Regions from separate parts of the Pseudoalteromonas sp. P1-30 genome, predicted to be linked through region 2. Evidence: predicted binding sites of a transcription regulator. Region 2 holds the regulator's gene; each other region holds the start of a gene.

What was found. Region 2 encodes MetJ, which represses methionine synthesis genes. Its sites were predicted from a motif close to TAGACGTCTAGACGTCTA; they were not measured.
Positions count from the first base shown of each region.
Region 1: a site for MetJ is predicted at 3,428-3,445, ahead of metK (methionine adenosyltransferase). Genes of this name have one in related genera too.
Region 3: a site for MetJ is predicted at 5,362-5,379, ahead of AN395_RS08820 (methylenetetrahydrofolate reductase). Genes of this name have one in related genera too.

Region 1 is NZ_LKBC01000003.1:92,648-100,800, forward strand. It holds gene AN395_RS08640 (NRAMP family divalent metal transporter) at 1-1, opposite strand, end outside; gene hpf (ribosome hibernation-promoting factor, HPF/YfiA family) at 144-500, opposite strand; gene AN395_RS08650 (pyrimidine/purine nucleoside phosphorylase) at 679-993, opposite strand; gene tkt (transketolase) at 1,251-3,242, opposite strand; gene metK (methionine adenosyltransferase) at 3,547-4,698, shown strand; gene AN395_RS08670 (hypothetical protein) at 5,007-5,549, shown strand; gene AN395_RS08675 (5-formyltetrahydrofolate cyclo-ligase) at 5,569-6,165, shown strand; gene rpiA (ribose-5-phosphate isomerase RpiA) at 6,203-6,856, shown strand; gene serA (phosphoglycerate dehydrogenase) at 6,866-8,095, shown strand.
Region 2 is NZ_LKBC01000004.1:137,726-145,878, reverse strand. It holds gene priA (primosomal protein N') at 1-1,546, opposite strand, end outside; gene rpmE (50S ribosomal protein L31) at 1,779-1,994, shown strand; gene AN395_RS10125 (malic enzyme-like NAD(P)-binding protein) at 2,515-3,756, shown strand; gene metJ (met regulon transcriptional regulator MetJ) at 3,818-4,138, opposite strand; gene metB (cystathionine gamma-synthase) at 4,407-5,654, shown strand; gene metL (bifunctional aspartate kinase/homoserine dehydrogenase II) at 5,661-8,006, shown strand; gene AN395_RS10105 (penicillin-binding protein 1A) at 8,061-8,153, opposite strand, start outside.
Region 3 is NZ_LKBC01000003.1:133,668-141,820, reverse strand. It holds gene AN395_RS08845 (hypothetical protein) at 132-431, shown strand; gene AN395_RS08840 (hypothetical protein) at 436-828, opposite strand; gene AN395_RS08835 (DUF3581 domain-containing protein) at 996-1,697, shown strand; gene AN395_RS08830 (DEAD/DEAH box helicase) at 2,001-3,251, shown strand; gene AN395_RS08825 (sensor domain-containing diguanylate cyclase) at 3,307-4,284, shown strand; gene AN395_RS08820 (methylenetetrahydrofolate reductase) at 4,362-5,318, opposite strand; gene AN395_RS08815 (pitrilysin family protein) at 5,578-8,153, shown strand, end outside.

The DNA.
Region 1 (8,153 bases), on a different contig from region 2:
TTAACTTCTCAAATTATGTGTGTTATTCGCTCTGGTTATTAATTTTCATAATTAATAACACCGAAGGCTGCATAACTTACCTAAATTAAAGGCAATAAAAAAGAGCCGTAAGGCTCTTTTTTATAGTACTTTGGGACTAAATCTTATTTTAGTTCCATCTCTTGGATGATTTCGTGCGCTATCTCTGGCGTTGTGCTTACAGGCTTTTCGTGTAAATTTGCTTTTATTTGCCCTTTTCGATGTTTTAGTGCTGCATCGAGTTTTTTAGCTGCGCTTGCAATCGCCGGGTACATAACTTCGTTTTCCCCTTTTACCGATATACGCGCACCTTCGTAATTTGTGCTAATTTCTGCTTGGATTTTGTGATGCTCTTTAGACAATATAATGTCGAGTGCGATAAGTGATGGAAAGTGGCTCTCGATTTTTGAAAACTTTTCGTTGATATGCTCTCTAATAGAGTTAGTAACGTCTACATGGTGACCAGAAAGATTAATTTTCATAGGGTATCCTTTTATTTGTTACCTCATAAATAGTATTGGGGGCTATTTAGATTAACACAAGGAAAAAGCACTGATTTTTGAAATTAATTTGTTACTTAAACTGATTTAAATTATAAGTTGTGCAAAGTTTATGCAAAGCCCATAAAGTATGGGCTTTCAGACGTCTAGCCTTTAGCGTTTAGTCTGTGTACGAACAGCAATAGTCAGCAAAATCACTCACTTTTACTTTAAAGCTCACATTGGCATCAACATTAAATGATTCGCCTGCGATAAATGTTTTCCACTGCGTTTCTCCAGGTAATAAAATGTCCCACTGGCCGCCTAATAGCTCCATTAATTCTTTTTTACTGGTGTCAAATACAAATTCACCTGGTTGCATAAAACCTAGCGTTTTGGTTGTGCCATCGTTAAATACCACGGTACGGCTTGATACTTTACCGTCAAAATACACGTTCGCTTTTTTAATTACGCTTACATTTTCAAACTGAGACATCCTCACTCCTGTTGTATTATTTTATTTAATCGGCCACCACCTTGCCTGATAGGTCATAGCCTTGCAAGAAAAGCGCTGTGAAAATTACTCATCTGAAATTAAAACTCAAAAGGCTTTAAGCCAAAAAAGTACTACGTATTTCAAGCAGTGTGATTCAAGTATCTTAAGGCTACTACGCCACTTTATAACTCAGTTAGCAAACAAAAAAGCCCGCCCTGTTTTACACAGGGCGGGCTTTTAAATATTAAAGCTAACTATTAAAACAGTTCGTTTGCTTTATTTACAATGTTCTCTACTGTAAAGCCAAAGTGCTCAAACAGCTCACCAGCAGGTGCCGACTCACCAAAGGTAGTCATACCTACTACTGCGCCATTTAGGCCCACGTACTTGTACCAGTAATCAGCAATACCTGCTTCTACTGCTACGCGGCGTGTAACGGCTGCCGGTAGTACGCTTTCTTTGTACTGTGCGCTTTGCTCTTCAAATACATCAGTACATGGCATAGATACAACACGTACCTTTTTACCTTGGCTGCGTAGCTCTGTTGCAGAGTCTTGTGCTAGTTGCACCTCAGAACCTGTTGCAATAATAATTAGCTCTGGCTCGCCGTCACAGCTAAGGATGTAACCACCCTTTTTAACATCTGCTAATTGCTGAGCGTCACGCGCTTGTTGCTCAAGACCTTGGCGAGTAAAGATAAGTGACGTAGGACCGTCTTTACGCTCAATAGCTTGTTGCCATGCAATTGCCGACTCAACTTGGTCACACGGGCGCCAGTTGTATAAGTTTGGCGTTAAACGCATGCTCGCAATTTGCTCTACCGGTTGGTGAGTTGGACCGTCTTCACCTAGGCCGATTGAATCGTGCGTGTAAACAAAAATGCTTGGTTGCTTCATTAGTGCAGCCATACGTACCGCATTTTTTGCGTATTCAACAAACATTAAGAACGTTGCACCGTAAGGAATAAAGCCTTTATGAAGGGCAATACCATTCATAATTGCCGACATACCAAACTCACGTACACCGTAGTAAACGTAGTTACCGCTTGCATCGTCTGCAGTTAGCCCTTTAGAGCCATCCCAAATTGTTAAGTTTGAGCCAGCTAAATCGGCTGAGCCACCCATGAATTCTGGTAATAACGGGCCAAATGCATTTAATGCATTTTGCGACGCTTTACGAGATGCAGGATTTGCAGGGTTTGCTTGTAGTTGCTCTATGTATGCTTGAGATTTTTCAGCCCAATCGCCTGGAAGTTCGTTGTTAATACGGCGCTTATATTCAGCTGCAAGCTCTGGGTATGCTTTTGCGTATGCTGCAAATTTTTCGTCCCAGCTAGATTCAAGCTGTTGACCTTTTTCTTTGCTATCCCACTGTGCGTAAATATCATCAGGGATTTCAAATGCACCACCAGACCAGCCTAAAAATTCGCGAGACGCTGTAATTTCGTCATCACCTAATGGCGCGCCGTGACAATCGTGGCTACCAGATTTATTAGGTGAACCGTAACCAATCACTGTTTTACAACAAATTAGTGATGGTTTGTCAGTAACACTTTGAGCCTCTGCTATTGCAGCACTAACAGCATCGCTGTCGTGGCCATCAACGTCACTTATTACATGCCAGCCGTATGCTTTAAAGCGTGCCGGTGTATCGTCGCTAAACCAACCTTCTACTTCACCATCGATTGAAATACCGTTGTCATCCCAAAAAGCCACTAACTTGCCAAGGCCTAATGTGCCAGCAAGTGAACATGCTTCATGAGAAATACCTTCCATTAAACAACCATCACCCATAAATGCATACGTGTAGTGATCAACAATGTCGTGGCCTTCACGGTTAAATTGTGCAGCAAGCGCTTTTTCAGCAATCGCCATACCTACCGCGTTTGTGATCCCCTGACCTAGTGGGCCCGTAGTAGTTTCAATTCCTGGTGCATAACCGTACTCAGGATGGCCTGGCGTTTTAGAATGCATTTGACGGAAGTTTTTAATTTCATCAAGTGGTAAGTCGTAACCAGTTAGGTGCAATAGAGAATAGATAAGCATTGAACCGTGGCCATTTGAAAGAATAAATCTGTCACGGTCAGCCCACTCTGGATTAGTTGGATTATGCTTTAGATAATCGCGCCATAATACTTCTGCGATATCGGCCATGCCCATTGGGGCTCCAGGGTGGCCAGATTTGGCCTTTTGTACTGCGTCCATTGACAAGACGCGAATAGCATTTGCAAGTTCTTTGCGAGATGGCATGAATTCTCCTACCTTTATGTGTATTTGCGCGGGTACTTATGTGTTCGTTAATACCCTTAAGTAACTTAAGAGCTGTTATAGCAACCATTCTTACTTAATGTGGGTGCAGTGTGCAATTAAAAACCCTATAAAAATGGGCTATTATGAATATTTTTTAAGACCAAAAAGTTATTACTCATTTTATTTAGACGTCTAGGCGTAAAAACACTATGCAAGGTGTTTTGTTTTAGATAAAATACGCCCCTTAATTTTTTAGCGCTAATACCGACGTTTGTGAAGCGCAATATTTGTGAGCAGAAATACAATGGCAAAACATTTATTTACTTCTGAATCTGTTTCTGAAGGTCATCCGGATAAAATCGCCGATCAAATCTCTGATGCGGTACTTGATGCTATCCTAGAGCAAGACTCTCATGCCCGTGTTGCGTGCGAAACTTACGTAAAAACCGGTATGGTTATGGTTGGTGGTGAAATTACCACTAGCGCATGGGTTGATATTGAAGAAATTACACGTAAAACAGTACGTGAAATTGGCTACACGCATTCAGACATGGGTTTCGATGCAGACTCGTGTGCAATTTTAAACACAATTGGTAAGCAGTCTCCTGATATTAACCAAGGTGTTGACCGTACTAGCCCAGAAGAACAAGGTGCTGGCGACCAAGGCCTTATGTTTGGTTATGCATGTAACGAAACAGAAGTACTAATGCCTGCGCCAATTACTTACTCACACCGTTTAGTACAGCGCCAAGCGCAAGTACGTAAAAGCGGCGAGCTTAACTGGTTACGCCCAGATGCAAAATCTCAAGTAACTTTTGCATACGAAAACGGCAAGCCAGTAGGTATTGATGCAGTTGTGCTTTCTACTCAGCACGCAGAAGAAATTTCGCAAAATGACTTAGTAGAAGCCGTGATGGAAACCATCATTAAGCCAGTACTTCCTGCCGAGCTTATTACTAGCGCGACTAAATTTTTCATTAACCCAACGGGTCGCTTTGTAATTGGCGGACCAATGGGCGACTGTGGTTTAACGGGTCGTAAAATCATCGTAGATACATACGGTGGTATGGCACGTCACGGTGGTGGTGCTTTCTCAGGTAAAGATCCATCAAAAGTTGACCGCTCAGCTGCATACGCTGCACGTTACGTAGCTAAAAACGTAGTGGCTGCAGGCCTTGCTGATAAGTGTGAGCTACAAGTATCTTACGCAATTGGTGTAGCAGAGCCTACCTCTATCAGCGTTGAAACCTTTGGTACAAGCAAGCTTGAAGAAGGTCGTTTAATTGAGCTTATTCGTGAGCACTTTGACCTACGCCCTTACGGCTTAATTCAAATGCTTGATTTAGAGCGCCCAATTTACCAACCAACAGCGGCATACGGTCACTTTGGTCGTGACGAATTCCCATGGGAACGTACAGATAAAGCAGACGCACTTCGCGCAGCTGCTGGCCTTTAAGCCAAAATGCATTAAATAATAAACGGCCCTTTTAAGGGCCGTTTTTATATCTAAAGCAAAGGCTAATTATACTATTTATATCAATTGCATTAATTTAGTTATTTATCATAGCACCCAGTAAATAGTGCAATAACAAAGGAATTTACGGCGTACAGTTATTTTATATAAATAATTTTAACGCAGTCAGTGCGCTATTTAATACGCTAAACTAATCGTGTTTTGAATTAAATTGGTATTAGCTAGCCCTCGAATTTCGTACGGTTTTAGGTATATACTCTTTGCATAATAAAAGCTTAAGGGATAAGTAAATGGCCAATAATTTTCGCGTTATGTTTGTAGGGCTCGCCGAGGGCACTGAGGCTAAAACGGCCTGCGTAAATTTAGCAAGTAAGCTAAAAACGTCTGAAGATAAAGTAACTCAGTTTTTTAATGGCAAAGCACTTTTTGCACCTAGCAATAAAGACAAAGCCTTAAAGCAGGCCAAATTACTGGCAAGCCTAGGCATTAAAAGTAAGTTACAAGCCACAGGTGAACTACCCACTCAAAGCCCTAGCGCAGCTAGTCAGCGTGATGAACGGATTTTTGATGCCCTTGATTACATAACGAGCAGCCTGATCCGCCTAGAAGAAAAGCTAGAAGAGCTAGAACAAAGACTTCCAACCAATGAGCTAAAAAGCCCTACAGACGAAAGCGATGAGTGGCAAGAAGATGATCTAATGCTTGACGAGCAGCTCGATGAACCCGTTAAAACGCGTAGCAATACTTTGTTATATTCACTGATTGCCACTGCCGTTTTACTACTTATTGTGCTTGCTGTTTACTTAGCTTTTCCTGATTTAGTGTCTATTTAATCAAAGGTGCGTAATTACAATGAGCAATAAACGTACACACATACGCCAATCTATTCGCCAATTACGCAATAATCTATCAAAAAAACAGCAAGAAAAAGCCGCAGCACAGTTAAAGTTGAATTTTACTCAACAGCTAAATAGCGATAAAACAGCCTCAAAAAAACATATAGCCATTTACTTTAGTAACGATGGAGAATTAGATACATCATTGTTAATTAATGAGTTATGGCGACAAGGCCACACCCTTTACTTACCCGTTATACACCCATTTAATGGGGCTACTTTGCTGTTTCAACGCTATGAAAAAAACTCACCCATGAGGGCAAATCGCTATGGTATCTTGGAGCCTAAGCTGAACTGCTCTCAAATATGCCCATTAACTGATTTAGATTACTTACTGATGCCACTTGTAGCATTTGATAATCAAGGTAACAGATTAGGAATGGGGGGTGGATTTTACGATAAAACACTGGCGCAATTACACGCTTACAATTGGCAAAAACCGCAACTTATAGGCTTAGCACATAGCTGCCAAAAAGTAGATGCACTGCCAATTGAATCGTGGGATGTTCCACTTAAAACCATTATTACTCCCGATAAAATTTATCACTGGTAATAAACACCCACTACACATTTGAAATATGAGCATAACAATGACGCAAGACGAATTAAAAAAAGCAGCTGCGTGGGCTGCACTCGAGTTTGTAAAAGAAAACACCATTGTTGGTGTAGGGACAGGCTCTACCGTAAATCATTTTATTGATGCCCTAGGCACAGTAAAAGACACCATAACGGGTGCGGTATCTAGCTCTGAGGCTTCAACAGCGCGTTTACACGCGTTAGGTATTGAAGTGTTTGAGCTAAACGATGTAGATGCTCTTGATGTATACGTAGACGGCGCAGATGAAATTAATGCCCAAAACGAAATGATCAAAGGCGGCGGCGCAGCACTTACCCGCGAAAAAATAGTCGCAGCCGTTGCAAAACAATTTGTTTGTATTGTTGATGACACAAAATTAGTAGATACATTGGGCGATTTTCCGCTTCCGGTAGAAGTTATACCAATGGCACGCAGCTACGTAGCGCGTGAATTATTAAAACTTGGTGGCGACCCTGTGTACCGCCAAGGCGTAGTAACCGATAACGGTAACGTTATTTTAGATGTACACAATTTAAGTATTAGTAATGCCAAACAACTTGAAACACAAATTAATTCAATTGTTGGCGTAGTTACCAACGGCCTATTTGCGATGCGCGGCGCTGATAAAGTGATTATCGGCACTAAAAATGGGCCACAAATTAAATAGGATGAGGTTATGAGTAAGGTATCGTTAGCAAAAGACAAAATTAAAATTCTCTTGCTTGAAGGTGTTCACCAAAGCGCAGTAGAAACGCTTAAACGTAATGGTTACAGCAACATCGACTACGTAAAAACATCGCTACCTGAGGACGAACTTAAAGAGCGTATTAAAGATGTGCACTTTGTAGGGCTTCGTTCTCGTACTCATATTAACCAAGCAGTTTTAGACTCAGCTGAAAAGCTAGTAGCCATTGGCTGTTTTTGTATTGGTACTAACCAAGTTGACTTAAACTCAGCTCGCGAGCGCGGTATTGCGGTATTTAATGCACCGTTTTCAAACACTCGTTCAGTGGCTGAACTTGTACTTGGCGAAATACTATTACTATTACGTGGTATTCCAGAGCGTAATGCAGCAGCGCACCGTGGCGGCTGGTTAAAAACAGCAACCGGCTCGTTTGAAGCGCGCGGTAAAACGCTCGGGATTATTGGTTACGGCCACATAGGTACACAGCTTGGTATTATGGCTGAAAACATAGGTATGAACGTAGAGTATTACGACATTGAAGATAAGCTCTCTTTAGGTAATGCAACACAAATTCATAACCTAACACAGCTTTTACAGCGCGCTGATATTATTAGTTTACACGTACCAGAAACACCGCAAACTAAAAACCTAATTGGCACAGCAGAACTTGCCGTAATGAAGCAAGGATCAATACTAATTAACGCTTCACGCGGTACTGTAGTGGATATTGATGCACTTGCTGAAGCACTTAGCGAGAAAAAGCTAAGCGGCGCAGCTATTGATGTATTCCCTGTTGAGCCAAAATCTAACGAAGAAGAATTTGTATCGCCACTGCGTGAATTCGACAACGTTATTTTAACGCCGCACATTGGTGGTTCAACCCAAGAAGCGCAAGAAAACATTGGTATTGAAGTAGCCGGTAAATTAGCTAAATACTCAGATAATGGTTCAACTATTACAGCTGTTAACTTCCCTGAGGTTTCGCTACCAGAGCTTGCTAACCGTAGCCGCTTATTGCACGTACACCACAACCGCCCTGGCGTACTTACACAAATTAACCAAGCGTTTGCCCAGCACGGTATTAACATTGCCGCTCAGTACTTACAAACTGATGAATCAATTGGTTATGTAGTTATTGACGTAGATACCGATCAGTCAGAAGTTGCACTTAAAGAGCTAAGCGCAGTAGAAGGTACAATTAGAGCGCGTATTCTTCACTAAGCTATCAGCTAAAATAATAAAAGCCGTACTTGATTAATCAAGTACGGCTTTTTTGTAT
Region 2 (8,153 bases):
GGGTTGAATCGCGGTCGATGCGGGTTACGGGTGTATCGGGGAATTCACTCGATAAAAATTCTTCAATTTGTTCGGTGCCTTTACCGTTAGGAAAAATTTGTGTGCTACCGCAATCAGGACATTGGTGAGGTACCGGGTGTTGCTCCCCACAGTGGTGGCAAATCATTTGGCCAATGGCTTTATGAAAGGTTGCGCTGGTGCTGCAGCGATTACACTCACTCAGCCAACCGCATTCGTGACAAATTAGCGTAGGAGAAAAGCCACGACGATTTAAAAACACCATAACTTGCTTACCACGGTTTAAATGTTGGCGCATAGTGGCAAGACTTGCGTGTGCAATACCCGCTTGGTCGGGCTGGCCTTTCATATCAAGCAACATAAACTGATTATCGGTCGCAGTTTGTGCGCGCTCTGTAAGGCTTAAAAGTTGGTATTTGTTGTTTATAGCTTTGTGCAGTGTTTCGAGCGCAGGGGTGGCACTGCCTAAAATAAGCGGTATTTTGTGCTGAAATGCCCGATAAGCTGCTAAATCGCGTGCGTGGTAGCGTAAGGTATCCTGCTGTTTAAATGAAGAGTCATGCTCTTCATCAACCACTATCATTCCTAACTTTAAAAAAGGTAGAAAAATACTCGAACGGGTACCTATTACAATTGCGCAGCTGCCTTTTTCGCAAAAACGCCATGTTTGCAAGCGTTCGTTATCGGTTAGGGCAGAGTGCCATAGCATAATTGGCGTATCGGGAAAGCGACGACGAAATCGGTTAACAGTTTGTGGCGTTAAGCCTATTTCAGGCACCAATACTAAGGCTTGCTCGCCACGTTTAAGGACTTCTTCTAGGCATTGTAAATATACTTCGGTTTTACCACTGCCTGTTACACCTTCTAATAAAAAGCTTTTAAAGCCAACACTTTGATTTATTGTAGTGCACGCTACGGCTTGCTCTTTATTAAGTACTGGCTTGGTGCCGACTGTGGGCGCAACGCTTTGCCATTGATTATCATGCTCAATGCTTTGGGTTATAAGCTCTTTATCTATTAAGGCATCTATTGTTTTTTTACTAAAGCCGAGCGCTTTTAGCTCGGTTACCGACGACTTACCGGATTGCGCGAGTTGCTTTAGTAAATTTAACTGAGTTTTCGCTTTTAACGATGGAACCTTTGCGCCTTTTTCGGTAAGGCTAACCATGTTAATGCTGGTTTTATCTGGGTTTTCACCTTGGCGAAGCGCACCTGGCAGTGCAGTGTGTATGGTTTCGCCGAGCGGATAGCAATAATAGCGTGCAGTAAAGCTAAGCAGTTCTAAATGCTGTGATGATAAAATAGGGGTTTGGTCAATAACCTCAGTAACCGCTTTAATTTTGTTCTCTGGCACGTCGGTATGCGTTTTAAGTGCAAGAACAACCGCTACTTTCTTTTGATTGCCAAAAGGCACTAAAACACGCATCCCTGGCATAATAGGCGCCGAGGGCGAGATGAGTTGTTCATCTATTTTATAATCAAAGGTGCGTGGTAACGGAACTTTAATAGCAACTTCAACAAAACGCATAACAACTCATGTGATAAAGGGTAATAGCTTAATGTACTAAAAATAAGGCTAAAAACCTACATACAAATGGATGCGGTAGCGCTGGTTGGTTACTTTTTTGGCAAAAAGCGTAATTAAAGCTTGTGCGGGGCAAGCTAGTTGGATAAAATCCGCGGCCTATAAATTTGTTTTAACGACGTATGGTGCCAGACTTCGGGTTTGGAGAGCGATGCGGCCTTAACTAGAGGTTCCTATGAAAGAAGGTATTCACCCTAAGTACGAAGCAATTTCTGCAACATGTTCATGCGGAAACAAATTCGAAACTCGTTCTACTCTTTGTAAAGACATTCACCTAGACGTATGTTCTGCGTGTCACCCGTTTTACACTGGTAAGCAAAAGATTTTAGACACTGGCGGCCGTGTTGATCGCTTCAACAAGCGCTTCGGTGCACTTAGCAGCAAGAAGTAATTATTGCTGTTTAGTAAAAAAAGCACCTTCGGGTGCTTTTTTTGTGCCTAAAATTCATCATTTTTACTAAAAAATCACCGATTGTTGCCGTACTACGTATGCATAACTATTTCCTGTTCTTATTCTGAATATGCATAAACCTTTGCAGACAAACTCACAATTCTTCTCTATATTTTTTATACGTTAATTTTTAACCAAGCTGCTAAAAGTGCTTATCGTGGCGATATTTGTTTTTAACGGTGATAAACGCGCCATATTGGTGCATTTTACTATTTTAATATTCTGCTATTTTAGAAAAATATTGGCAGGGCAAAATGAACCTCAAAAAGCACTTTTTGAATGAATTTTTATTTGTTTAATATTGATAACTTTTAGCGAAGTTGCTGATAAATCACTTAAAATTAACGGATATAGCATATAACAGGATAGACCTGATATTGCTTGGAATTTAAAAATAATAAGAGTATCTTAGCCCCATACTCCCTCTCACTTAACTTAAATTGCAGGATACCATCGCGTTATGTCAGATTTTCGTGAACAAGCATTACACTACCACTCTCACCCCGTTCCAGGCAAAATCAGCATTGAGCTAACAAAACCAGCCGAAACGGTGCAAGATTTAGCATTAGCATACAGCCCCGGTGTTGCAGAGCCTGTGCGCGAAATTGCAGCAGACCCAGCCAATGCATATAAATATACCGGTAAAGGTAATATGGTTGCGGTAATCAGTAATGGTACGGCAATTTTAGGTTTGGGTAATTTAGGGCCATTAGCCTCTAAACCTGTTATGGAAGGTAAGGCGCTTTTATTTAAACGTTTTGCTGGCCTAGATTCTATTGATATTGAAGTTAAGCATCGCACCACCGAAGACTTTATAAATACAGTGGCTAATATTGCCGACACGTTTGGTGGTATTAACTTAGAAGATATTAAAGCGCCAGAGTGTTTTGAAATTGAAAAAGCACTTATTGAGCGTTGCAGTATTCCGGTTTTTCATGATGACCAACACGGTACCGCTATTGTAACTGCGGCAGGTATGCTTAACGCCTTAGAAGTGCAGGGCAAATCAATAGAAGATGCCATTATTGTATGTTTAGGTGCAGGCGCAGCAGCGGTTGCTTGTATGGAGCTGTTAATTAAGTGTGGTGCACTGCGCGAACATATTTATATGCTAGACCGCAAAGGGGTTATTCATACTCGCCGCGATGACTTAAACGAATACAAACAGCTTTTTGCTAACAATACAGATAAGCGTACTCTACAAGATGTAATTGCTGATGCTGATGTGTTTGTAGGTGTATCGGGTCCTAACTTACTTGCACCTGAAGATCTAAAACTAATGGCCGATAAGCCAGTGGTGTTTGCATGTTCAAACCCAGATCCTGAAATTGCACCTGAGCTTGCGCACAGTGCACGTAAAGACTTAATTATGGCAACGGGGCGTTCTGATTTCCCTAACCAAGTTAATAATGTTTTATGTTTCCCGTTTATTTTCCGTGGTGCACTTGATGTACGTGCAAGCGCAATTAACGATGAAATGAAAATAGCCGCTGTTGAAGCTATTCGTCGCATTGCTAAAGAGCCAGTGCCTGAGCAAGTATTAAAAGCAGCGGGTGTAGAAAAGCTCGAATTTGGTGCAGACTACATTATTCCTAAACCTATGGACCCGCGTTTATTACCACGTATAGCCAAGGCGGTTGCTATTGCTGCTGTTGAATCGGGCGTGGCACAAATTGACTTACCGGAAAATTATATGGCGTAATATATAGCGCTTAAACAAAAAAACCTCAGCATGCTGAGGTTTTTTTGTTTAAAAAGACGTTTTATTCTTCGTCTAAAATAGGCACTTCTAAACCCATTTCTTGCATTATTTTTTTAACTTCTTCAGGTACTTTTTCTGCGTTATCTTTACGTAGGTCATCATCATTAGGTAATGGCTGGCCTGTAAAGGCATGCAAAAACGCTTCGCATAGTAACTCGCTGTTTGTTGCATGACGCAGGTTGTTTATTTGACGACGTGTACGCTCATCAGTTAATACTTTTAATACATTTAGCGGGATCGAAACGGTGATCTTTTTAACTTGCTCTGATTTTTTCCCGTGTTCTGCGTATGGGTGAATATACTCACCATTCCATTTAGCCATAAGATGTATCGTTGCCTCAGATTATTAATTTCTCACACGGCGTAAAAAGCGTGTAAATATGCGTGAAATTCTATCGTTTTAAAAAAGATAGTCAAATAATAGATAGCAATCTATCTTAATAAGCTGGCTGTAATAGTAAATACAGCCTCATTGAAGTTTTACACGTCTGTTATTTTTAGCCATCTAGAGCTTTAAATTCTTTGACTTATTATAATGGATAACTTACTCTTTTAGACGTCTAAACATCCAAATTAATCAGGTGACGAATATGAGCGAAAAAAACAAAGCAACCATTGCTGTACGAAATGGGGTTGATGCCGATAAACATCATGGCGCCGTTGTACCGCCAATTTATTTATCGACGACTTATTCGTTTGCCGATTTTGATACTAAGCGCGCATACGACTATGGACGCAGTGGTAATCCTAATCGCGATATTTTAGCTGACACTCTAGCAGAGCTTGAAGGTGGCGCACGCGGAATTATTACTGCTACGGGCATGGCAGCAGTGCACTTAGCCACACAGTTATTAAATAACGATGATACATTGGTTATTCCTCACGATTGTTATGGCGGCAGCTACCGTTTATTTACGTCTTTAGAAAAGCGCGGCTTGCTTAAACTTAAAGTACTTGATTTAACTAAACCAGAAAGCCTAGAACAAATTTTAACCATTAAACCTAAATTAATTTGGATAGAAACACCAAGTAACCCTGTGCTGCGCCTAACGGATATTAAAGCCGTGACGGATATAGCAAAACAGTGCGGTGCATTAGTGGCCGCCGATAACACCTTTTTATCACCGGCATTACAAAACCCAATTAAGTTTGGCGTAGACATTGTTGTGCACTCAACCACTAAATATATAAACGGCCATTCTGATGTTGTAGGCGGTGCAGTTGTTGCTGCAACACAAGAGCTTGGTGATGAGCTTGCTTGGTGGGCCAATAACATTGGTATTACCGGCGCACCATTTGATAGCTATTTAACGTTACGTGGTTTACGTACTTTAAATGTGCGTTTAAAGCAGCACCAAGAAAATGCCCTGGCAATTGCTAAATACCTAGAAAGCTCTGAGTATGTTAGCCAAGTTTACTACCCAGGCCTTGAATCGCATCCTCAACATGCGCTTGCTAAAGCCCAACAGCTTGGGTTTGGCGGTATGGTTAGTTTTGATATTAAAGGCGATGTGAATGATGCTGCGGCGTTTTTAACAAGCCTTAAAGAATTTAGCTTAGCAGAATCGTTAGGTGGGGTTGAGAGTTTAATTTGTCATCCTGCGACCATGACTCACGCAGGTATGGAAGCTCAAGCACGTTTAGAGGCGGGTGTGGGCGATACGCTAATTCGTATTTCGGTCGGTATTGAAGATGTAGAAGACCTACTGGCTGATTTCGAACGTGTATTTAACTTAGTTAAACCTGGTCAAAATAAAAATGTAGGGCGTGTTGGTAAAGCTGCAGGCAATGCCAATGGTGATGTAAAGCAGCAGGCTGCTCATCCAGCTTTGTGGTGATTGAGTATGGTAAAAAGTGTACATAAATTTGGCGGCTCGAGCTTAAGCTCGGGCGAGCGCTATCAAAGTGTGGCAAAAATAATTATTGGCCACACACAGCCTGGCGATTGCGTGGTTGTATCTGCTGCGGGTAAAACCACCGATACATTGGTTTCGCTGTGGCAAAGTTATCAACAACAAGATAAGCAAGCCGTTGCTGATATTTTGCTGCAATTGAGTAATCACCAAACGGCATTAATTGAAGAGTTATTAAAAGCCGATGCTAAACACACGGCTTTAGCTGTGTTAGCGCAAGAGCTAAGTGATGTAGCGGAGCAAGCCAGCAAGCAGCAGTTGCAAGAGGCGGCCTTACTGGCGCATGGTGAGCTGTGGTCTGCGCGATTATTAGCAGCCTATTTAACGCAATTAAACATTCAAGCGTGTGCTCATGATGCTAGAGCGCTGTTTAGTGTAACAAGCGGGGAGCTTTTGCATGCGCAAAACAAACAGCAATGCAGCCAAGTTATTGATGCAAATAAAATTAACGTAGTAACAGGGTTTATCGCAGCAAGTGCTGATGGTAAAACAGTTACGCTTGGGCGCAATGGTAGTGATTACAGCGCCACCTTATTGGCCAATTATTGCGACGCACAAAATGTATGTATTTGGACTGATACGCCAGGGGTCTTTAGTGCCGACCCACGTAAAGTTGAAAAGGCGATTAAGTACAACAAGGTGTGCCGTGAACAAGCTAACTTATTAGCTCGATTGGGTAACCCTGTGTTACATGCTAAAACGCTTTCGCCTTTAAAAAACAGTAATATTAAACTGGCTGTACGTAGTAGTTTTGATGTGCAAACTGCTCCTACCGATATTGTAAAACAAGGCAAAGCTAAGCAAAAACGTTTTATTACTACATTACAAAACGTTGATTTATTGCTCGTTGAAGGCCTTAACGCGGGTGAAGTGGCGCATGTTAGCCAGCTTATTCAGCACAGCCTTCATCATTTTATACATAACGGGGGTACATACTTAGTTGTGCCCGCGGGTGCAACGCATCAAGTAGTGAGTTATTTTGCTGGGCGAGCAAATATAAGCGAGTCTAATTTAAATGGCTGCGCGGTGGTTGCGCCTACGCAAGATGTTTACACATTAAGTACATTAGCGGCTGAGGTTTTAAATCAGCAAAGTATTCACCCTCGTTTTATTCATCAAGATACAGGCTATACATTGCTGTTAACTGATCAGTTAATAGAAAGCGATGTACTTAGTTTATTGCACGAAAAATTAATTAATAAAGGCCAAGAAGTTGCCCTGGTTGTGGCTGGCTTAGGTAATGTAGGCGATGAATTTTTAAGCCAGCTAGATGCTCAATTTAAGCGTTTGTCGGGCGATTATAGTATTAAGCTAGTTGGGTTAATTCGCTCGCAACATATGCTATTTAATGCCTCGGGTATTACGCTTGGGCAATGGAAAAAACAATGGCAGCATAATGCCGTTGCTTATGAGCAGGCGGATTTATTAAGTGCATTAAACGAACTTGATTACGAGCACAAAGTTGTTGTTGATATAACGGCAAGCGAGCAATTTAGCCAATTATACACTGACTTTGTTGAGCGAGACTGCCATTTAATAAGTGCTAACAAGTACGCGGGCACTGCTGCATCTAATTGGTATAACGCGCTGCGCCAAAGTATTAGCGAGCGTAACTTGCATTGGCGCTACAACACCAGTGTTGGGGCTGGATTGCCGATTAACTTTGCGTTAGCTGATTTACAAAATAGTGGCGATAAAATTACCCGTATTGAAGGTGTTTTCTCGGGCACACTCTCGTGGCTATGCAGCAAATACGATGGCAGTGTGGCATTTTCTGACCTTGTTCTTGAAGCGCAAAAAATGGGCTTTACAGAGCCTGATCCTCGCGAGGATTTATCGGGCCGCGATATGCAACGTAAATTGCTAATACTTGCGCGCGAGCTTGGCATTGAATTAGATTTAAATGATATAAGCTTACAAGCATTAATGCCTGATGAGTTAGCCCAAGGTTCATGGGATGACTTTTTAGCGAATAAAGATAAGCTAAATGCCTTTATTAAACACCATGCCGATGCGGCAAATGCGCAAGATGCTGTACTTAGGTATACTGGTTTATTAGCATTAGAGCAGGGTAAAGTATCGGCGAAGGTAGGTATAACTTATGCGCCTAAAGGGGACGCCTTAGCTAACTTAACACCTGGCGATAATATCTTTGTTATTAATAGCCAGTGGTACAACGAAAATGCCTTAGTAATACAAGGCCCAGGGGCAGGCAAAGAAGTGACCGCCGCGGGCGTGCACTCTGATTTATATTGGTTAGTTAAAAACTTAAAATAGCGCAGCAAATATTAATAGTAAAACGGCAGCTTGTGTAAGCTGCCGTTTTTGTTTTTAGAATAACTCTTCTTCTGTTTTTGTATCTTCTTCAAAAATATCAGTTGGCTGAGACAGCACATATTTTGTAGGCGCAGTGCCTTTTTCAAA
Region 3 (8,153 bases), on a different contig from region 2:
TTATTAATTAAGCTCGGCTTTTTTGTTTCAGGCCGTTTGGCTATATGTCATCGCGTTTTGATATTGTTTAGCGCAAGCCGTGGCGCCTTAGCAAATGCTACAATGCTGCATGTAAATTAAAAGGAGGCAGCATGATTGCACCTGTAAAAAACAAAGCTTTATTTAGCAGTAATGCCTTTTCAATAAACCTAGTTACTTACCCTACACATCACAGTGTGATGAACCATATAGATCCAGTACAGCAAGGGCGCTACTACAAACTTAATTTTGTACTAGTAAAACCTAAAGCTGGTGGGGTTTTTAAATGCTCAAAATGCATTATTAATTGGTTTAACCGCGTGTATTTATTTAGACCCGACAAATACGAGCATAGCGTTTCTAAAATTGAGTCGGGAAAGCGCGTACTACTTAGCTTTGCGCTTAATATATAATTTATTAATAGTCGTAGGCCTGTCCGCTGCATAAAACAGACAGGTCACAATACGATACAGAGATTTCGCTACAAGAATTTATAGTAAAGGCGTTACCGCCTCTGCGCATTGCATCTGCTTTAAGTAAATCTATAGCATTTGATTTTAAGCGATTGTAGCTTATATTATTGTCGCCTCTACCGTCGCCATTGCAGCTTTCGCCTTCAATTCGGCCTAAAAGTGTGGCGCCACTTTCGTGTGCTTCTTGGTCGCTATAAAACTGTTGTAAATCTCGTTTTTTAACGTACGTACCAATTTCCTCAGATAAAACATCGTTATCTATATCGGTATGAAAAGTCACGCTAGAACATCCAGCCAAAGTAGTGAGTACGCTTATTACTGCAAAAACACGTAACATAATAATTAGTCCCTTATTTAGTTTGGTACCTAAATTACTAACTAAAACAGGTGTGCGCAACATTTACTCTTAAGTTAATTGTATGAATTTGTAAGTGATTCGACCTCTCTTTAAATTTTTTCTGGTAGTATGGGCAGGTTATAAGCAGTTTAAGCAGTGAACAATCTATGTTAAGTCCTTACTTTCAGCAGCATGCTGATTATGTTTCTATCTCTCGTGAGCAAGGGTGTCGTTTCGCAAAGTGCGTTGCCGATGATTACAACCCACTTCATGACAAAGATGCCAAAAAGTTTTGCGCGCCAGGAGACTTACTTTTTTCTTTAGTGTTAGACCGCTACGGTATAAGTGAGCGAATGGAATTTACCTTTGCCGGTATGGTTGATGAAAACACCAAACTTAATTTCCCAGAAGGGGATGATGAGTTTGATGTAACCAACGGCGACAAAGTAATTTTAAAGGTAAAACGCGAAGGTAAAACCAGCAAATGCCCAACACTTACTAATAGCTTAATAAAAAACTATGTTGAGTTTTCTGGTGCTGCATTTCCGCACGTAATTATTCCGCTAATGGGTAAGCAAAATGTAATGATTAACCCAGCGCGCCCTATGGTTATTTACGAGTCGATGATCATTAACCTTGATAACATTAATATTCAAACGCCAACGCTTGAGTTTGCTGAGCCAAGTTTTGAGTACACGGGTAAGCGCGGCAAAATTACCTTGCGCTTTAATTTACTAGAAAACGGCGAAAAAGTGGGTTTTGGTGAAAAGCACATGGTGGTGTCGGGTATTCGTGAATACTGCCAAGCAACGGTTGATGACTTAATCGCGTTTTATAATGAGCGAAAAGCCACGTTAAAACCGGCCTAACGTCATTAAATTATAATACCAATCCGCAATAATACTTAATCACTATCTGCGTTAAAAAATTCTCATTTAGAACAACTAAATAGCGAATTTATTGCCTAGCTATCAACACGTTTATCTGTCCTCAAAATAGACCACTTAATTAAGCGGATTGGTATAAAAAGGGCGCTAAATACATTGTTATTTTGCGCCTTTTTTATTGGTTTAGAGAATGCAGCTAGGCTGAATACTTTTCTGAGCTGGTTAATTTACGCAGTACCGTAATATGCGTACAATAGCGCTCTTTGTTATTTTAAAGCTAAGCCTATGTCTGTCACATCGTTCTCATCTCTTAAACTCGATTCGTTATTACTAACCGCAATTGAGCAAAATAATTACAACACGCCTACCGCAATTCAGGTTAAAACTATTCCGCACATATTAGCGGGCAGCGATGTAATGGGCAGCGCGCAAACAGGCACAGGTAAAACAGCCGCCTTTGTATTACCACTACTACATAAGCTTTTAAATACACCAAAAAAAGATGAGCCAGGCATAGCCCGAGTGGTTATTTTAACGCCCACGCGTGAGCTTGCTCAGCAAGTGTTTGCAAGCTTTGAAAAATACGCCCAAGGCACAAATATTCAAGGCGCTTTAGCGTATGGCGGTGCAAGTATTGGCCCGCAAATTAAAGCGCTTAAAACGGCGCAAGTGATAGTCGCAACGCCTGGGCGTTTACTTGATCATATTGTTAAAGGCAGTGTGGTGCTTTCAAGTATTGATTCGTTAGTATTTGATGAAGCCGACCGCATGCTGGATATGGGCTTTATTGATGAAATAAAACGTATTTTGCGCCACATTCCAGGCGATCGCCAAACCTTATTGTTCTCAGCCACATTCGATGACAGCGTGTTTGAGCTGAGTAAAAAACTACTTAAAAACCCCGAGCTGATTGAAGTTGATAAACGTAACTCAGCCGCCGTTGAAGTAGAGCAAGTTATTTACGCAGTTGATGAAGAGCGAAAGCGTGAGCTTGTATCGCACATGATTGGCATGAAAAACTGGCGCCAAGTACTTATATTTACACGTACCAAACAAATGGCCGATAAACTTGCCAAAGAAATGTGTAAAGACGGCTTAAAAACAGAGTCTATCCATGGCGATAAATCACAAGGTGCGCGCGACCGTGCATTACAAAACTTTAAAGAAGGCACAACGCGGGTTTTAGTTGCCACCGATGTAGCTGCCCGCGGTTTAGATATTCCGGCGCTTAAATATGTAATAAACTTTGAGCTACCTTACATAGCAGAAGATTACGTACACCGAATTGGCCGTACGGGGCGCGCTGGCGAGCAAGGCCTTGCCATGTCGCTGGTAAGTATTGACGAGCAGTGGTTACTGGAAGAAATTGAAGTACTACTGGATACCCGTTTAGCACCACAATGGCTAGAAGGTTACGAGCCAGATTTAAACAAGCCACCTAAAGATAACCGTAAAAACACCAACAAAGCGCGTAAAGATCGCGATAAAAAGCGCATTACCGGGCAAAGAGCACCAAGTAAACGCCGCAGAAAGTAGCCTTAGACATATTTATTTGGCTATACTAAGGCCACTAAATAGCTGAGGTATAGTTATGTTTGAAACAGATCAGTGGGCGTTTTCTGGTATCGATGGCCAAATATCATTACATAAATGGCAAAAAACCATTGATCTTATTACTGGGCTTTTTTCGGCCCCCTCTGGTTATATAGTTCAGGCTACTAGTAAAGGTTATCGTGTAGTTATTAGAGCTAATGAAGGTGGCTCACACTTTGAAACCAACCCTATACTCCCTCCCGAAACTCCCTTATTTTGTAAATATGTAGCCGAAAACAACAACACTTTGTATGTTAGCGATACCCGCAGCGATACGCAGTGGAATACCATGCCCGAGGTTATTGAAGATGGCGTTGAATCCTACCTAGGCTTGCCAATTCACTGGCCTGAAGGTGAAGTATTTGGCACCTTGTGTTTAAAAGATTCAAAAAAAACCAGCTACACCGATGAATATTTTGAGCTAATAGAGCAGCTTCGTGATTTAATTGAAGACGATTTAGCCCTTATTTATAGCTTTGAGCAAATGCGCGAAATAGCCATGCTTGACCCGCTTACCAATATTTATAATCGCCGTGCACTTAGCTTACTTGCCCAACACAAACTTAATTTAGCGCTGCGTTTAGGTTTTGATGTGTGTTGCTTGTTTATTGATGTAAACGACTTTAAAAAACTAAACGACACTTATGGCCATGAAATAGGCGATCAAGCGTTAATCCTCTTAGCAAATACCTTAAAAACACATTTAAGAGAGGCTGATATAGTAGGGCGTTTAGGCGGCGATGAATTTGTAGCTGTGATGCAAATTAGTGATAGAAGTAAGCTTAGCCATATTATTGATAAAATAAAAATTGAGTATAAAAACGCACTATTAGAAAACAACGTGTGCGCGCTGACACTTAGCATAGGCGAAAGTTTTACTAACAAACAAAAGCAACCTTTTGATACGTTATTAAATTTGGCCGATCACCAAATGTATAAAAATAAACAAGCGTACAAATTGGCTAAAAAAGCATAATAATAAAAGTAATACACTTAAACATAGCAACAAAAAAGCAAGCCATTAGGCTTGCTATAAACGGTGTGAATTAGGCGTTAAGCGATTTGTTTTTCGGCTAGGTTTAATTCCATAATGGCTTTTAATAAACGGTATAAGTTTATTGATGCGTCAATTTCTTCTTTACGGTTTGTTAAGCTTTCAATATTTAAGCCCAGTGGCACATCTAGGTGCGCACAGCTTTTGAGTATTAGGTCGAGATTTTCTCGGCAAATACGTACAGATTCACTTAAGGTATTGTCTGCATCAAGCATGCGCCATTTAGTGGCCTCTGGCACTGAGATACCCAACCATTGCATAAACTCTAAGGTTTTATCGCCACCGCATGGCGTAAACGTTAAAATAATCCGTTTTGGTGTAATACCTTGTGCTTTACAGGTACGTGCGTAACTTGTGATTAGCTCTATAGTTGCTTGCGCGTCGTAAACCGCTTGCGATATAAAAAACTGACAACCTTGTGCTGTTTTTTCTATAAGGCGCTCGTGTTCATTTCGCTTACTTGAATGTCGCTCAGCAATGGTAACGCCCCCTAAAAAGAAGTCATCACTTTGCTCTGCAAGCGTTTTATAGGCATCGGGCAAGCTTAGTTTTATATCACCTACCGATGAGGGGCTACCCACTAAAACGACATTTTTTAAATCGTAGTCGTTTTTAGTTTCATCCAACCAGCCTTTAAACTCCTCTACACCACGTTGTGCCACACTTTTGTAAGTAATGACATCTGGAGCAGATAAATTACGTAGTAAGTGGCTGTATTCACGTGGGTCTACAGTTTGTTTAAACGGAAATGGTCGTGCTTTATCTGTACGGCTACTTTCATCTTGAATGTCGTAAATTATCACGCCGTCGTATTCAATTTCGTGTAAACGAGCAAGTAGTTTTTCTGCAATGATTTTTAGTTGCGCTTTATCAGTACCAATTTTAGGTGGAGTAGTACCAATAAGATAAACACCTTGATTGGTGTCTTCTATTTTTTCTTGTAGTGATAAAGCCATAATCCTCATTCCAGCTTAGTCCAATGTATGTAATTTAATATAGCAGCCATTTAGACGTCTAGATAGATTTATTTAGTGAAAGTTTTTCAATCAACTTGAGCTTTTTTCATGCTTAAATGTTTTTAAAATGGGGAATTGACACAGTTGTTTACATTATAAATAGCCGATGGGCTCTTATATTTAGTGGCTTTGGGGCATAATCTAAGCGAGTTAGTATTAAACCTAATAACAAATTTGCTCAATTTAAAAAGGGACAACAATGAAATTTAAATTACTAGCAACAAGCTTAGCGGTATCGCTGGCGCTAACAGGCTGCGCAACACAGCAAAGCGAAAACACCCAAACGGCACAACAACAGCAAACAATAAAAGCTGACGAACGTGTATTTTCGCAAGAGTACTTAATCGAAGAGCTTGATAACGGCTTACGCGTAATGGTTGTTAAAACTGATTACCCCGATGTCGTCTCGCTGCAAATTCCGGTCTCGGTTGGCTCGCGTAATGAAGTAAAAGCAGGTAAAACCGGTTTTGCTCACTTTTTTGAGCACATGATGTTTAAAGGCTCTAAAAAATTTCCGCAAGACGAATACACTGCCATATTTAAAAATGCAGGGGTCGATAACCGTGCTTACACCACTAACGATTACACAAACTACCATTTAAACTTTTCAAAGCAGCACCTTGATAAAGTACTTGAAATTGAAGCCGATATTTTTCAAAACTTAACCTACACCGAAGAGCAATTTAGAACCGAAGCGCTAACGGTTAAAGGGGAATATTTAAAAAATAACGCCAGCCCAATTCGTAAGTTATTGAGCGCAGTACGCGAAGAAGCGTTTGATACGCACACTTATAAACATACCACCATGGGCTTTTTTGAAGATATAGAAGCCATGCCAGATCAAATGGCTTACGGTAAAGAATTTTTTGATAAGTTTTATAAGCCTGAATATGTATCGCTAGTGATTGTGGGCGATGTTGACCCTAAAGCCACAATGGCTATGGTTAAAAAACATTGGGGTGGCTGGGAAAAAGGCGATTACGTTGCCGATATTAAAGCTGAGCCAAAGCAGCAAGCACCTAAATATGTACATGAGAAAAACGAAGGTTTGCCTGGTCATTGGTTGCTTGTATCTTACAAAGGTGCTGCATGGGAGCCTGCTAAAAAGGACAGAGCCGCACTTGATTTAATCTCACAGCTTTATTTTTCTAATAACTCCGATTTATACCAAGAGCTAGTTGTTGATAAACAAATAGCGAGTCAAATGTTTACCTACAATCCAGAGACAAAAGATCCTGGCTTACTGCATGTGTTTGTAAAAGTAGAAAACGAAGATGATTTAGCAAAAGCACGCGATGCTATTAACCGCACTTATGCAAAAGCACGTACCGAACTTGTTGATGAGCAAAAACTAAGTGATTTAAAGTCTAACCTTAAATACAGCTTTATTAACGGCTTAGACTCATCGCAAGCGATTGCATCAACCCTTGCAAGTTATATGCATTTTGAGCGCGACCCAGAGGTTATTAACCAGCTTTATAAATCGGCCGACAACATCACAGCACAAGATATTAAAGCCGTGGCTAATAAGTATTTTGTAGATGACGCGCGTACTACCGTAACTATGTCGGCACTTGATAAAGCGCCAGGGTTTGAACAAGAAACAAGCTTAAATGCATTAGTAGCTAAGCGTGATAAAGCGCCAGAGGCACCAGTATTTAAAGTACTTGATAAAACGAATAGCTCGCCGCTGATTGATGTAAACTTTTTATTCAATACAGGGGCTGCTGCAGACCCGCAAGGTAAAAAAGGGGTTGCTGCGCTCACCGCCGCTATGCTTGCTCAAGGTGGCTCGCAAAGTACGAGTTACAAAGACATACAAAAAGCGCTTTATCCGCTTGCTGGCAGCTTTGGTTATCAAATAGATAAAGAAATGCTGTCATTCCAAGGGCGTATTCATAAAGATAACGCTGCCACATGGTATGCGCTTGTAAGCGATCAGTTACTTAACCCAGGCTTTAGAGACGATGACTTTAAGCGCCTTAAAAAAGAAATGATCGACGGTATTAAATCGGGCTTAAAAGCCTCTAATGATGAAGAGCTAGGTAAAGAAGTGCTTTACAGCGCACTTTACAAAGGTCACCCATACGAAAGCTACAATTACGGGGATATTTCGGATTTAGAAGCATTAACGCTTGATGATGTAAAAGCCTTTTACAACACAGAGCTTACCCAATCTAAACTAACACTGGGTTTAATTGGCGCTGTGCCAAAAGCGCTTAAAGCAGAAATCATGAGCGACTTAGCAACCTTACCTAAAGGCGAGCAAAGCCGTTTAAGTATTCCTGATGCGCCAGAGCTTAAAGGTCACCATGCCACGATTGTAGAAAAGTCGGCGCAATCTACTGCGGTATCGTTTGGTTTCCCAATTGATACTATTCGCAGTAGTGAAGATTGGACAGCCCTTTGGCTGGTGCGTTCGTACTTTGGTGAGCACCGCAGTTCTAATTCATACCTGTATGAGCGAATTCGTCAAACACGTGGTATGAACTACGGCGATTACGCCTACATTGAGTACTTCCCACGTGGCATGTTTCAAACTAAGCCTGATGCCAACTTAGGACGCTCTGAGCAAATATTCCAAATTTGGTTACGCCCGCTGCGCTCTAATAACGATGCACACTTTGCAACACGTACCGCGTTGTTTGAGCTGGATAAGCTTATTAAAAATGGCTTAACCGAAAAAGACTTTGAAGCAACACGTAACTTTTTAATTAACTACGTACCGCAGCTTGTCGCAAGTCAAAACCGCCAATTAGGTTATGCACTTGATAG